Regions from separate parts of the Exiguobacterium sp. s5 genome, predicted to be linked through region 1. Evidence: riboswitches for the same ligand, from Rfam matches in the RefSeq annotation. Region 1 holds a riboswitch; the other holds the start of a gene.
The links. A riboswitch is a leader RNA that binds a small molecule or an ion and turns the genes downstream of it on or off. The one in region 1 is predicted to bind thiamine pyrophosphate.
Positions count from the first base shown of each region.

Region 2: it holds a riboswitch for thiamine pyrophosphate, as region 1 does, so the genes downstream of both, thiT (energy-coupled thiamine transporter ThiT) here and KNP60_RS11680 (YkoF family thiamine/hydroxymethylpyrimidine-binding protein) in region 1, are expected to answer to the same signal.

Region 1 is NZ_JACSLK010000005.1:152,001-159,402, forward strand. Features, by position in the region: gene KNP60_RS11655 (lytic transglycosylase domain-containing protein) at 1-610, shown strand, start outside; gene KNP60_RS11660 (DUF1643 domain-containing protein) at 645-1,232, shown strand; gene KNP60_RS11665 (energy-coupling factor transporter transmembrane component T family protein) at 1,248-1,982, opposite strand; gene KNP60_RS11670 (ABC transporter ATP-binding protein) at 1,979-3,310, opposite strand; gene KNP60_RS11675 (ECF transporter S component) at 3,303-3,878, opposite strand; gene KNP60_RS11680 (YkoF family thiamine/hydroxymethylpyrimidine-binding protein) at 3,871-4,464, opposite strand; TPP riboswitch at 4,544-4,644, opposite strand; gene KNP60_RS11685 (GTP-binding protein) at 4,707-5,900, opposite strand; gene KNP60_RS11690 (hypothetical protein) at 6,002-6,265, opposite strand; gene KNP60_RS11695 (SMP-30/gluconolactonase/LRE family protein) at 6,278-7,159, opposite strand; gene rlmN (dual-specificity RNA methyltransferase RlmN) at 7,333-7,402, opposite strand, start outside.
Region 2 is NZ_JACSLK010000002.1:173,045-180,446, forward strand. Features, by position in the region: gene KNP60_RS04980 (DAK2 domain-containing protein) at 1-1,263, opposite strand, end outside; gene KNP60_RS04985 (Asp23/Gls24 family envelope stress response protein) at 1,286-1,648, opposite strand; gene rpmB (50S ribosomal protein L28) at 1,902-2,090, shown strand; gene KNP60_RS04995 (thiamine diphosphokinase) at 2,149-2,736, opposite strand; gene thiT (energy-coupled thiamine transporter ThiT) at 2,736-3,308, opposite strand; TPP riboswitch at 3,385-3,485, opposite strand; gene rpe (ribulose-phosphate 3-epimerase) at 3,505-4,161, opposite strand; gene rsgA (ribosome small subunit-dependent GTPase A) at 4,163-5,047, opposite strand; gene pknB (Stk1 family PASTA domain-containing Ser/Thr kinase) at 5,092-7,029, opposite strand; gene KNP60_RS05020 (Stp1/IreP family PP2C-type Ser/Thr phosphatase) at 7,035-7,402, opposite strand, start outside.

The sequences.
Region 1 (7,402 bases):
TGATAAAGTGAACAACGCCCTGTACCGGGCCTATTACGGGGACCATGGCGTCCCGTCCGTCCATCGCGATGTGTATGAGGATGCCGCGGCCACGTATGACGTCGATTGGCGCTTACTTGCCGCCGTCCATCGCGTCGAGACAATTTTCTCCCACAGTTCATCGATGCGTTCATCGGTCGGGGCGATCGGACCGTTCCAATTCATGCCGCGGACGTGGCTCGGTTGGCAATATGACACGGACGATCAAAAAGGCGATGTCCCTGAGGACGAAGTCGATTTGACGGATCTCGCGCTCATCGAACAGTACGGCGGTCTCGGACGCGATGGCAACAATGATGGCAAAGCCGACCCGCACAGTCTCGTCGACTCGGCCCATACGGCCGCTTACTATTTGAGCGAGCACGGCGGGACGAAGGCAGACACGACGGACTCGATTCGAAACGCCATCTTCGAGTACAACCGCAGTGAACAGTATGTCAATGATGTGATGTCGTTTTATGAGTCATATCAAACCGATGTGTCTTATTTACCGGATGACAAGGCGTCGGCAACCCAAAGTGTCGCGCGCTACACAATCCGCTACTTGGAATGGTTCTCAGGCTGGGTCTGACCCGGCACTATTTGATTAAAAGTGAGGAAACCTTATGAACACCCATATCGAGGAAGTGACGATTCGTGTCAAGTCGGTCTTCAATGAGGACAAGACGAAGCGCTACTTGCGTTCGTACGAATTCACAGATGTCGTCGACGGCGTCATCTGTGCCGTCATCATCTATTCGCCACGGATGAGCGATGCTTTCTTGTCCGGTACGACAACGCAGCGGGCGTATATGCTCATGCGGAACCATCTCGATCAACCGATCCGTGAGATGCGCGTCATCAGCCTCGTCCCGACACTCGCCATCAATGACAATCTGCCGTACGTCGAATCGCAACTCGACGAAGTCAACTTTCATTACGTTGAGGAAACGCTCGACGAGGTCGAGGTGAGCGGAGGTATGATTATCGTCGGCTGGGGCTCTCCGGGACGCTTGATGCATCATGCCACCCCGTATAAGGCGCTCTTTGCCGACCATGAGGCGCATATGTTCTGTATCGGCACGACTTCCAAAGGCGAGCCGCAACAGATTCGTATGGCCAACGAGAACACCGTGCTCGAGGCGTTCAATAACGAATCGATCAAACCGAAATTTAGAATTGTAAAAGAGACGAAACAAGACGACTCCGAGTGAGTCGTCTTGTTTCGTTTATATGCCAATCCATACGCTCACTCCAAACAATAGGAGCAAAAGCGACGCCAACAGAAAGTCGTTCCTGGTGACGGGGACAACCTCGTACGTCGCTCGAGGTTCCCCCGTAAACCCACGTGCTTCCATCGAGAACGCGATTCGTTCCGCTTGGCGAATAGATCCAGCAAGAAGCGGAACGATTAATTTGGGGACGTGGCGGATGTGATCGAGTCTCGTCTCCAAACGTACGCCTCGTAGCGCATGCGTTTCATATAGTTGCATCAGTTCTTTTTTTAGAATCGGAAAGAAACGAAAACCGACGAAGACACTATATGCGATTTTTGGTGATAGCTTTCCTTGTTGCATCAAACTGTAGACGAACCGTTTCGGGTCCGTCGTCAGCGTGAACAGAAGCGACATGGCTGTGAATGCCAACACACGTAAGGAGAGCGTCGCTGCTAGCATCACATTCTCATCGGTCACATCATTGCCAAACAGCTTGAACACGACATCTCCGCTTGATTGCTTTCCAAAGACGAGCGTCGTCCACAATGTCCCGAGCGCGGTGAATAAGAATGGGATCATGAACAACCCCCATCTTCTCCAGCTCACGGCAGAGAATAGCGTTTGAAGTGTAACTGTTCCGAGAAAAACAGCAAGCGGAGTCCAAGGGTTATACATGAAGGCGAGACCGAACATGAGACATGCCACGGTCAGAAATTTAATCGTCGGGTTCATCTCATGAAATGTCATCGCGATTCCTCCATCAATAAGCCGTGGGTGCGTAGTAATTCTTTTTCATCCCAGAGTGAAGCGTCATATGGCCCACTCAAGTCGCCGTCACACATCAAATAATATGTGTTCGCAATCCGCGCGAAGCTGAGGTCGTGCGTCACAAACAAAATCGTCTGGCCGGATCGTGTTCGTTCGACCATTAAGTCATAGAGCGCACGAAGCGATACCTCGTCTTGTCCGGCAGTCGGTTCATCAAACGCAATCAGTTGTTTATTAGACAGCATCATCACTCCGATGGCGAGCCTTCGTTTTTGACCGTGACTAAGGGAGAGTGGATGGTGGTCACGCACTGATTCGAGCCCGAGCCGCGTTGAGACGTCCTCAATCGGGCGATTATGGCCATATGCGAGTTCTCGAGTCACATCATTCGTAACGAATAGATGCGCCGGTGATTGCGGGACGAGGCCGACTTTACGCTGTTTCCGGGCTAGGCTTCGCAGCCATGTCGACTTTCCGCTACCATTTCGACCGAGCACCGCAATGAGATCACCCTCAGCGACCTTTAACTCGCTCGCTGCTAATTGAAATGTTTTTCGTTTTAATTCCGGTATGTGAAATAACATTTCCTTTCCTCGTTCAACTTTAATTGGAGAGAACGCATAATCCGGTCGGACGATGAACGGCCCATCATAGTCGATGCGCCCGTTCACGAGCTTCACTTGTCGGTCAAAGAAATCACCCCATATGTATGGCCGATGCTCGATGACGACAACGTTTACGGTCTGTGCGACGCCGTCGAGCCAACGGACGAAATGATGGGCGGTCTCAGGATCGAGGTGAGCGAGCGGCTCATCGAGGAGGAGCCACTCGGGGCGGCCAATCAAGGCACAAGCGACGGCAATTTGCTGCTTCTCTCCCCCCGATAGATCATGGATGGTACGGTGACGATAATCGGTCAAATGCAACGCCTCTAACATTGTGGTGACACGGGCCATCATCTCGTCTCTCGCGACGGCAAAGTTTTCGAGCGTGAAAATCAATTCTTCTTCGACCGTCTGCATGACGAACTGACTGTCCGGGTCCTGAAAGACCGTTCCGACGCGCCGGTTCACTTCGCCAGCTTCATACGTATCATAAGAGCGATCGAACAAGTGCAATCTGCCCGTCACGATGCCATCACAATTGTCCGGATAGAGACGATTCATCAAAGCGAGCAATGTTGATTTTCCCGACCCACTTGCCCCTGTAATGACCGTTCTCCCTTTTGTTAGACGTAGTGTGATATCCGTCAAGACATCGCATTTCTTGTTCGGATAACGAAATGTCAGATGTTCTGCCTCAACCATGCATACGGTCCTGTCGCGCGAGAGCATACCCATCAAGCGCGCCCGTCCGAAGCAACAAGTCGCTCAAAATCTTACCGCCCAGACCAGCAATCAACATCCCGCTCGTTGCGCGTAGTGCGAACATCGTAGCCACATATGTCGGACTGAGGGCATTGAGCCCTCCCATGACGTACGTATATGCGAAACTTGTCACAGCAGCACTGAATCCGGCGAGCATGAGCACCCAAAGATCATAGCGTTTATAACCCGTCAAAGCGAACGCCGCTTCGGCGCCGATCCCTTGAACGATCCCGACTAAAATGATGCGCGGTCCGATGGCGTTGCCAATCATCATCTCAATCGTCGCCGCAAGCACTTCGGACAAGAATGCAGCCCCAGGCTTGCGAATGATATAAGCTGCGATAATCGAGACGATGAACCATATCCCAAAAATCCATTCGTAGGCGATTGGTCCAATCAGACCGGCCCACAAGTTCCCAGCATGGACGAACGCCAAATAGACCACCGCGAACACGACCGATAAAATCGACAACAAGACGATCTCTTTTAACTTCCACGATTTAAGCATCCATGCGTCCCTCGTGTGACGGACTATTCACGCTGAACGTCACCGTCATGACGACGTGGCTTGTCTTCTGTCGGACGCGATCAAACGTCGCCTCATAGAAAGCGAACACCGGCTCGATGTCCCCATGTATACCTGAGGCGTAATGCATCGAGTCATTGAAGACACCTCGCTCTTTCGCAAAAGCGATTTCTTCGTAGATGATGTCCATATAGTCGTCATCACCGAGCGGATAGAGCGCGAACTGTGAGGAGACATATTGCGGACCGACGGGACCATTAAGCGGTTCGCTCGACACAACGAGCACTTCATCTCCGGCCGTATCCCCTGGACACCCGACCGAGAACGTCCCGCTCATCGACACATGTTCCCCTGTCTTCGTCGCGTGTGACAGCACGGTCTTAGCCACATCGAATACATGCTCACTTCGTCCACGGATGACCGTCGACACGTCATCGGTATGTCGCCAGACGTTTTGTAAATCCGTCTCCTTCAACGCCCCTTTGATGATGCTCACGAAATCAGTCGTCATCGGGCTCAGTGTAAAGCGGAACCCGACGATCGGGCTCGTTCCACATTGTTTGTTCATGTTCTATTCCCCCTTATTATGTGTACACAAAAAAGCCGCATCCATGAGAATGCGGCCACTCGTCCAATTTTAATCCATTAGAAAAAGTGCCACACTTCCTCACGCCGGTATTACCCGGATCGAGTCATAAGGGATTGGAGCCATGCTCACATCTCAGCCGAAGCACCCCTAGTGTAGTCCAATGTATGCGGTTGTTTATGCAAGAATCAGTATAGACGACCGCTTTCATTTTGTAAACGGTCTTATGAGAACGTGACGACCTCGTTCCCCGGAAGTGTGTCCCGGAGCGTCGACCAATCCAGCGCCATCTCCTCATCTGTCAGCAGACAGTGATCGAGCTCTTGTTCGATGATGGCTCGATCCATCCGCTGCCCAATCAAGACGAGCTCCGTCTGTCGGTCCCCGTACGGCTCGACATAGTCGGCGGCGAGTTCCGGTTCGGCCGTGAACATGTGACGACGCTCATCTTCCGGAAGCGTCGCGAGCCAGCGCCCGGCATGTTCGAGCGTCGAGGCGTAACCCGCTTGTGAAAACAGACAGGCGAGGTCGTTCCGGGAAGCAATCCATAAGAACCCTTTCGCGCGGACGATTTCTTCCGGAAACGCCTCGATCCAGGCATGGAGACGCTCCGGGTGGAACGGCCGACGCCGACGATAGACGAATGAACTGATGCCGTATTCTTCCGTCTCCGGCGTGTGCACATCTGTCTCAAGTTCTTGAATCCACCCGGCCGCATGCATCGCCTGTTCGAAATCGAACAAATTGACATCCAACAGCTCGGTCAATTCCACGTTCGCATGGACAGACGTCAACAGCTTCGCGGTTGGGTTGAGCGCCTTCAACAGTCCGGTCATCTCGCCGAGTTCGGTCTCGGTCACGCGATCCGCCTTGTTTAAGACGATGATATCGGCGAATTCGACTTGGTCGACGAGTAGGTCGACGACTTCGCGGACGTCCGTCGCCTCAATCGCCTGATTACGTTCATGGAGCGACTCGCCCGAGTTGAAATCTGTTAAGAACCGAAACGCATCGACGACGGTCACCATCGCATCGATATAGACTCGGCTCGTCAAATCGATGCCGAGGGCGTCATCGGCATATGTAAACGTTTGGGCGACCGGGATCGGCTCTGAGATACCGGACGACTCGATGATGATTCCGTCGAGGTCAAGGTCGTTCGCAAGCTCTGCTACCGCCTCGAGCAGGTCCTCACGGAGCGTGCAACAGATGCAGCCGTTCGATAGTTCGACCAACTTTTCGTCCGTCCTCGAAAAACCGCCCTGTTCAATCAATCGCTCATCGATATTCAACTCGCTCATGTCGTTGACGATGACGGCGTATTTCTTGCCCGTCCGATTGTTCAATATGTGGTTCAATAGTGTCGTCTTACCGCTTCCTAAATAACCGGACAGCACGGTGATCGGGATTCGTCTCATTCTACCCACTCCTAAATAGTAATCATTACTTTTTAGATATTGACGGGTCGGTGACGTCTTGTCAAGAAAAAACACGCCCGTTTCCGGACGTGTTCTCCTGCCTATTCTTCTAACGCCTTGCGTTCGGCCTCTGAGCGTGGATAGGCGTTCGCCTGCCATTCGGCTCGATAAATCGAGTCGAGCTGGGTCAGACCGACCTCATCCGCGTCCTTGTCGGCATCCACACTCGGCGTCTCATCCCACCGCGGATTCAAATACGTATGATCGTCTTCCCGATTCGCTTCCAACAGCTTTTGAATCCCGACCCGAGCGACCGCCGCGAGCGCCAAACCGATTCCCGCACGAACGAGCAATCGTTTTACCATCTTCGTACCTCCTTATCGACCAAACCGATAGAGCGGCATCCCTTTCACATCTGTATCAATTTTAAAGACCGAACCTGCGTCCGGATGGGCCTCGAGCGCCGCGTCATCCATCCCTTCGCGCGCCGTCGTGATGGCAAGTTGTTTCAAGTCATCACCGACGAAACAGCATGACGTGACATTCGGGGCCGGCACGAGCACCTCGAGCACTTTTTCACCCGTCTTCGGATTCCAGCGCGAGACGCGTCCGCCCGCGAAGTGGGCAATCCATAAAAAGCCGTCCTCATCGGAGGTCATGCCGTCCGGGAATCCTTCCTCATCTTTGAAATCGATGACGACTTCCCCATCCCCGAGTGTTCCTGTTTTCAAGTCGAACGGGTATTTGCGGACCGTCTCGGTCGGTGTATCGATATGGTAGAACGTCGAGTGGTCCGGAGACCATGTCAGACCGTTCGACAGCGTCAGTTCACTGAGCATGACCTCGGTCGTGCCGTCACGGTTCAAGCGATAGAGCGTCGCCTCGTTCTCCTCGTCGTTGAGATGAAGCGTCCCAGCAAAGATTCGTCCGTATGGGTCGGCCTTTCCGTCGTTGAAGCGAAGATCCCCTTCCGGGTCATCGAGTTCGACGAGTTTATCGAGTCGTTTCGATCCCTCGTCCCATTCATAGATGCCGTCTTTCAAGCCGACGACGACGCCGTCTGTCACTTTCGGGACCGCAAACCCGATCTGTTGTCCCATATCGAACGATGACAGCTCGTCTTCCTTTTCGTCGTACCACCAAAGTGTGTGTCCTTCGATGTCGACCCAATAGAACCGTTTCAGTTCAGCATCCCAACACGGGCCTTCCCCAAGTGTATTTCTGACTCGAATCCATAACGCAGCGTTTACTGTCTCCATTGAATTGCCTCCACTCTCTACATTGATTTCAACTGACTATTCCCTGAGCGGACGAGGTCTATTCAAGATTTTTCAAAATCGTTCCGCAGAGTTAGGGGCGATGTCCGTCTTTCCTTCGCCGGAGCGGCTCTATGAAAAAAAACTCCTTGAATCATTCGATTCAAGGAGTCCACTTATTTCGCACCTTCGACGTTCATATGTTTACTGCGCAACTGGCCGCATGCCGCATCGATGTCAGTCCCG
Region 2 (7,402 bases), on a different contig from region 1:
AATGACCGAGACGCCGCAAGGTGCGACCGATGCCGCTTGTTCGGCAGCCATGATGATGTTCGAGTTGTTCGGGAAGATGAAGACATGGTCCGCGTTGGCCGCTTCGATCGCCTTGACGATATCTTCCGTCGACGGGTTCATCGTCTGACCGCCTTCGATGACGTGAGCCGCACCGAGTGAACGGAACAAGTCGCTGACGCCTTCACCCATGGCGACCGTGACGATCGCATACGGTGCTTTCGCCTTCGGAGCCGTCGGTTGGACGCCATGTTGGTTCGCGCCGTGCTCTTCTTCTAAGATGGTCGAGTGCTGTTGACGCATATTCTCGATTTTGACAGCGACGAGTTCACCGTAACGCTGTCCTTTCGTGATGACGTCGCCTGGCGTCTCGACGTGAACGTGAACTTTAAGCAACTCTTCATCTGCGACGACGAGGAGTGAGTCCCCGAGTTCAGACAGTTCGTTGCGGAACGCGTCCTCGTTGAACGGGGCATCCTTCAACTTCGCATCTTGGAAACGAACCATGATTTCCGTGCAATAACCGAACTCGATGTCTTCGGTCGACATGAATCCTTGCGCGGCGTGGGCATGATGTTCGGCTTCGATGAGCGCATCCATGACCGGTGCATGTGGCTTCTCGAGCTCTTTTCCTTCGAGGCTCGCAAGGAACCCTTCATAAATAACGAGCAAGCCTTGGCCGCCCGAATCGACGACGCCGACTTCTTTTAAGACCGGCAATAAGTCCGGCGTCCGCTCGAGTGAAGCTTTCGCTTCCACGATCACACGTTCCATGAACTCGTTGAAGTCGCTCGTCGACTCTGAAGCACGGAGCGCTTCGTCGGCCGCTTCACGAGCAACCGTCAAAATCGTTCCTTCAACCGGTTTCATAACCGCCTTGTATGCCGTGTCGACACCACGTTTCAATGCCTCAGCGAAATCGACTGTCGACACTTCGGTCTTTCCTTCGATCGCTTTACCGAAGCCACGGAACAATTGGCTTAAAATAACACCGGAGTTCCCGCGTGCCCCCATCAAGAGACCACGTGCAAACTTCGATGAGACGTCAGCGATATTTGCCGTGTTGAGTGCGGCCACTTCCTTCGCACCCGATGTCATCGTCAAATTCATGTTCGTCCCCGTGTCGCCATCCGGCACCGGGAAGACGTTAAGCGAATCTACATAATCCGCATTCTGGCTCAAGTTGGCTGCACCGTTCGCGACCATGTTCGCGAACACCAATCCATCTAAACGTTTTAAACCCACACCAAATCCTCCTTCGTTCTCGTCAGTCATTCGTCAGACGAACGCCTTGTACGAATATGTTTACCGACGAAACGTTTAATCCTAAAGTTTCACCGAGCGTGTATTTTACACGGCTTTGCACGTTATATGCGACTTCCGACACTTTCGTCCCGTAGCTCACAATGATGTGCATGTCGATATGTACGTCTTCTCCATCTTGACGTACGACCACGCCTCGGGCGTAGTTTTCACGCTTCAATAGTTCTGCAATCCCGTCTTTCAATTGAGCTTGAGACGCCATTCCCACAACGCCGAAACATTCCATCGCCGCACCGCCTGCGAGTGTTGCGACCACGTCGTTCGTGATGTCAATATTGCCATATGTTGTCTTCATTTCAATTGCCATATGGAGTAGCCTCCTTCATTCGGAATGATTCCTTCACTACATTCTACAATAAGTACCTAGTTATTAAAAGAACCTGCTCCATAAACTCGGTCAATTGTAGCCGTAACCCTCATTCATTATTAAAATCCTTTCCAGTAATGTCAAGTTTTTTTCTTGTCATCCTATGATTTTCTAGTTGCATCGTGAAAAAACCCGTGCTAATATAAACGAGTGTCTATTAGGACGAACCCACATAAAAAAGGAGGGGAAACGCATGGCACGTAAATGCTACGTAACAGGTAAATCACCTAAATCAGGTAACAACCGTTCGCACGCACTCAACAAGACAAAACGCACTTGGGGTGTAAACGTACAAAAAGTTCGTATTCTCGTTGACGGTAAACCTAAACGAGTTTGGGTTTCAGCTCGCGCTCTTAAATCAGGTCTCGTTGAACGCGTATAATTTTTATACACGAACGAAATAAATCCCAGCGGCATTCGCCGATGGGATTTTTTTGTGTTCATTTTTTGACATACAGCACGAGGACCATACCTTCGTGCACGATCAAGTCCGCCGCCTCACCGGCCCACTCGTTCGAGATCGTGAGCGCCTCATGGCTGACGACATCGTGACGGTCAAGCGGATATTTGACGCCGCGGATTGACACGTTCGCCCGCTTCCACGGGATGAGCGACAAATAATGATCGGCTTGACGTGGGAGCTCGTGACGCCCAGCTCCAACAAGACGAACGGTTTGCCCGGCCGTGAACAAACGCATCTCTGGATATGCCTCGAGCAGCCCGATATTGCCGAGCGTCATGTCGAGGCGTCCACCGAGAGCGCCGTACACGAGCATCTCCGTCGCCCCGTGTCCACGGGCCGCCTCGAGCGCAATCTCAAGGTCGGTCACGTCTTTTTCAGATGGGTAACGGACGGCGTCGATCGGCACTTCGCCCGTGAAGGAGTCGAAATCGCCGACGACGAGATCCGGGTTCAGCCCTTGGTTCAACAGTGTCTCGTACCCTCCGTCGACGCCGATGATGTAATCGACGTCACGAGGGAGTCCCGAGATTGGTTCCGGGCTGGCCGCCACAATCAACACCCGCATTAGCGGAGGCCCCGGGTCGCGAGCGTGGCGAAACGTGGTGCCGAGACGAACAAGAGAACGAGGACGACGGCCGACACGAGGAAGGACGGCAACATATACGTCATGTTATAAGCAAACGAATAGGCGACGACCGGCCCTTCCGCGTACTCGGCGAAGAAGACGATCCCTGATAAGACGTGGGCGCCGTAGCGAAGCAGTGAACCGAGGAGCGCCCCGAGCACCAAGTAGACGACGAGCGTCTTTTTCGCCTCGTCCTTGGCGGCCCGTTTCACTTGACCAGCGAACAGTCCGGCCATACCGACGACACCGTAAGCGAACGTGTAGTCGAGCAGGAACTGGACCGGTGTGAAAATGTAAGCCCCGAACAGCAGTTGCAACGTTCCGACGAGCGCTCCTGTCGCCAGTCCGCCTTTTAATCCATGGCGGTACGCCATCACAAAGATCGGCAACATCGCCAGGCTGATCGATCCGCCCTGCGGCATCCGGAACGGGATGAGCAAATCAAAGATCAAGCCGAGTGCGGCGAACAATGAGATTTCAATGAGCGCCTGTAGTTTTAAACGTTGTTTCATCTTATTCCCTCCTTATTATATGAGCGAACGACAAAAAGCAGCATGACGTAAACGCCATGCTGCTATCGAGTAGCAACGTGCATTTTCGCCACATCCCTACGTCCGTGTGAACGGAACAGGTTCAAAGGGTTAGCAAATGCCTCTCAGCCACAGAATGTGACACCCCTTGCGACAATATTTGTTGTTCTATCGACGATTATACACGAGATGCGTGACGAATGCTATCGATTGCGTCTTTATAGCTCGGCTCGTTATAGATGGCTGAACCAGCCACGAGCACATCAGCTCCAGCGTCGATGCATAATTTCGCCGTCTCTGCGTTGACACCGCCGTCAATCTCGATTTCAAAGTCGAGACGACGCGCTTGGCGCATCTCGCTCAGCGCCGCGATTTTCGGGACGACCGATTCGATGAATGCCTGGCCCCCAAAGCCAGGGTTCACCGTCATGAGGAGCACCATGTCGACGTCATCGAGCACGTGTTCAATCGATGACAGCGGCGTATGCGGATTCAAGACGACACCACACTTGGCGCCGGCCGCTTTGATTTGTTGCAACACGCGATGCAAATGATTCGTCGCTTCAACGTGAACCGTGACGATATCCGCCCCGGCCTTGATGAAATCTTCGACGAACCGTTCGGGCTGGTCGATCATCAAATGGACGTCTAACACCATGTCCGACTTCTTCCGTAAGCTCGCTAACACCGGTAGGCCGATTGAGATGTTCGGGACGAATTGACCGTCCATGACGTCAAAATGGATGTAATCCGCTCCGGCCTCTTGGACCGCCTTCACTTCTGCCTCTAAATTGGCGAAGTCCGCCGCTAAAATCGATGGTGCAATTTTAATCATGTTAGTACCTCCGTTGTCTATCGTTTAACTCTGCCATAAACGTAACATAATTCTCATAGCGGGTGGAAGCGATTTCTCCCGCCTCGACGGCCGCTTTGACGGCACAACCTGGTTCGTTCAAATGGGCACAACCGCGGAATTTACAGTCATCATGCCGCTCGACGAACTCAGGGAAACACCAGCGCATCTCTTCGACTTCGAGTTCTTCTGGGAACTCGAGGCTCGAGAAACCAGGCGTATCGGCCACGAGCCCGTCAGCGAGCGTGATCAGCGTGACGTGACGCGTCGTGTGCTTACCGCGCCCAAGTGATTTCGAGATCTTCCCGGTTGCAAGTTCAAGCTCAGGTGCGACCGCGTTCAAGAGCGAACTCTTACCGACCCCGGTCTGTCCGGCGAACACACTCGTCTTCTCCTTAAACGACCCGCGGATTTTTTCGATCCCCGACCCGTCCTCGGTCGACGTCTCGATGACCTCATAGCCGATGGAACGATATAAAGCCGCTGCTTCGTGAATCTTCTCCCGTTCCGCCTCCGTCAACAAATCCATTTTCGTCAAAACGATAATCGGATGGACTTGCTTCGACTCGATCAAGACGAGGAAACGGTCGAGCAGATGGAACGAGAACGCCGGCTCTTTTACCGAGAATAACAAGAACGCTTGATCGATGTTGGCAATCGGCGGGCGGACGAGATGGTTCGACCGCTCGTCAACAGCCAATATATAACCGGTACCATCCCCTTGGTCTTGGATGTCGACATCGTCACCGACGACCGGCGAGATGTTCCGGTTGCGGAAATTGCCGCGGGCGCGACAACGGATCTCTTGTTTTTCTTCCGTCATGACGTCATAAAATCCGCCTTGTAATCGAATAATCGTACCTTTCATTCCATTCCCTCCTTAGAAAAAGAGGCGACGCGCACGCCACCTCTTCATTGTGAATCTTTTGCTTGTGCGTAAGTCACCGTATCCGTGCGAACGACTTCGCCGTCGACTTCAATCGTCGCGGTTCCGACTTCGTCCGGTGCGATGACGAGCGTATACGAGTAAGTCGTTGTCTCCGTTATCTTATCACGCAACACCTCGACTTCGCCACGGGCGTCGACCGTCCGAATGACGACTTCGAGTGCCTCGGCTTCTTCGCCTTCAGCGGGCGGCTCGATTTCGACGTTGACTTCCCGTTCAATCGAGACGTCCGTCGGTTCTACCCCTTGTGACACGATGACGGTCAGTTCCGTCCCCGGGTCGACTGCCGTACCGGCCGTCGGGAGTTGACGGATGATTTGATTCGCAGGAACGCTCGTTGAATACTCATCACGTTTGACGATTTTCAAGCTATTCTGTTCGGCATACGTTGTCGCTTCCTCGAACGTATAGCCCGCCAAGTTGGCGAGTTCGATTTTATTGCTGCCGGTCGAGACGACGAGCGTCACCGTCTCTTCAGATGGGACGACCTCGTTGCCTGGGGCGATCGATTGGGAGATGACATCCCCGCTATCGACCGTCTCGGATGCCTCCGACTGAATCTCGATGTCCGTGAACTCAAGATCTTTGAGCGTCCGCTCGGCCGACGACTGGGACAGTCCTTCAACATCCGGCATCTCGACCGTCTCTTTTCCGGCCGAGACGACAATCGTCACGGTCGTCCCACGTTTCGGCTTCCGTCCGGCTTGCGGTGTCTGCGAGATGACGTCGCCAGCGGCGATGTTGTCACTTGCCCGTTCAGTTGCCTCGACGACAAAACCGGCCGTTTCGAGCTCGGTCGTCGCCTCGTCGCTCGTCATGCCGACGACGTCCGGCACGACGGCACGGGACATCTCGTCAGCGATGACGTAAGCCCCAATCCCGCCACCGATCAACAGGAGCGCAAGCAAGAGCCAAAGCCACCACTTCTTCTTCCGTTTCGGTTTGTCTTTCACGGGTTCACTTGCTGCGACCGGTTGCTCCGGCGCCTCTTTGACGTTTGGCTCATCCGGTACGACCGGCGCCATGACGAGCGTCTGATCAAACGCATCTTGCTCAGCATTCGACCGCTTCGGTTCATTCGCACGTTCCGAATCAAGTGACGTCATGCAATCCTTTTTAAACGCGGCGACCGAGGCATGACGTGCGCCCGGTGACTTCGCGAGCGCCTGCATAATACAGTTCTCGAGCGCTTGCGGGATGTTCGGGTTCAAATCCATCGGTCGAATCGGGTCGTCTTGCAGATGCTGCAACGCGACGGCGACCGGCGTCTCGCCGATGAACGGCACCCGGCCGGTCACGAGTTCATAGAGCACGGCGCCGAGCGAATAAATATCTGACTTCTCATCGGCGAACTTTCCGCGCGCTTGCTCCGGGGAAAAGTAGTGGACCGACCCGAGGACCGACATCGTATGGGTCAGCGTCGCGTTCGACATGGCCACCGCAATCCCAAAGTCCGTCACTTTGACGTTGCCGCTCTGATCAATCATCATGTTTTGCGGTTTGATGTCCCGATGAATGATTCGATTCGCATGGGCATGGTCGATCGCATCACAAATCTGTCCCATGATGCGAAGCGCCTCGTCGACAGATATGTACTCTTCTTGCAAATATTGTTTCAGCGTCATCCCGTCGACATGTTCCATGACGATGTAATAGATGTCGCGTTCGTCTCCGACGTCGTAAATGGCGACGATATTCGGATGGTTCAGACTCGTCGCCGCATGGGCTTCTCGTTCAAACCGGCGTATAAATTGTTCATTATGCGAGAATTCAGATCGCAACACCTTGATGGCGACGGTTCGGTTTAAAATCTCATCGTGAGCCCGGTAGACATTTGCCATGCCGCCGCTGCCGATTTGCTGTTCGATCCGATAACGATCGTTGATTCGTTCTCCACTTCGCATCGGATTCATCCTCTCTTTCTATCTGTGAACTGGACGAGGGCAACAGTGATGTTGTCACTCCCACCCAAACGGTTGGCTCGATCGATCAATTGATCCGCCTTGACGTCCGCCGAGACGGGGCGTTCCAAGACTTGCTTGATCTCGTCATCGGTCAAATGCGTCGTCAAGCCGTCCGTACAGATTAAAATCGTGTCAAACTCGGGTTCGGCAAACACTTGCAGATCAGGTTCGACATGCTCTTTCGAGCCGATCGCACGGGTGATGATATTACGTTTCGGGTGGACGCGCATTTCTTCCTCGGTCAACTCCCCGAGCTGCTTCAACACGTTCACGTAGGAATGGTCTTCTGTCAACTGCTGAAGTTTATCGTCAC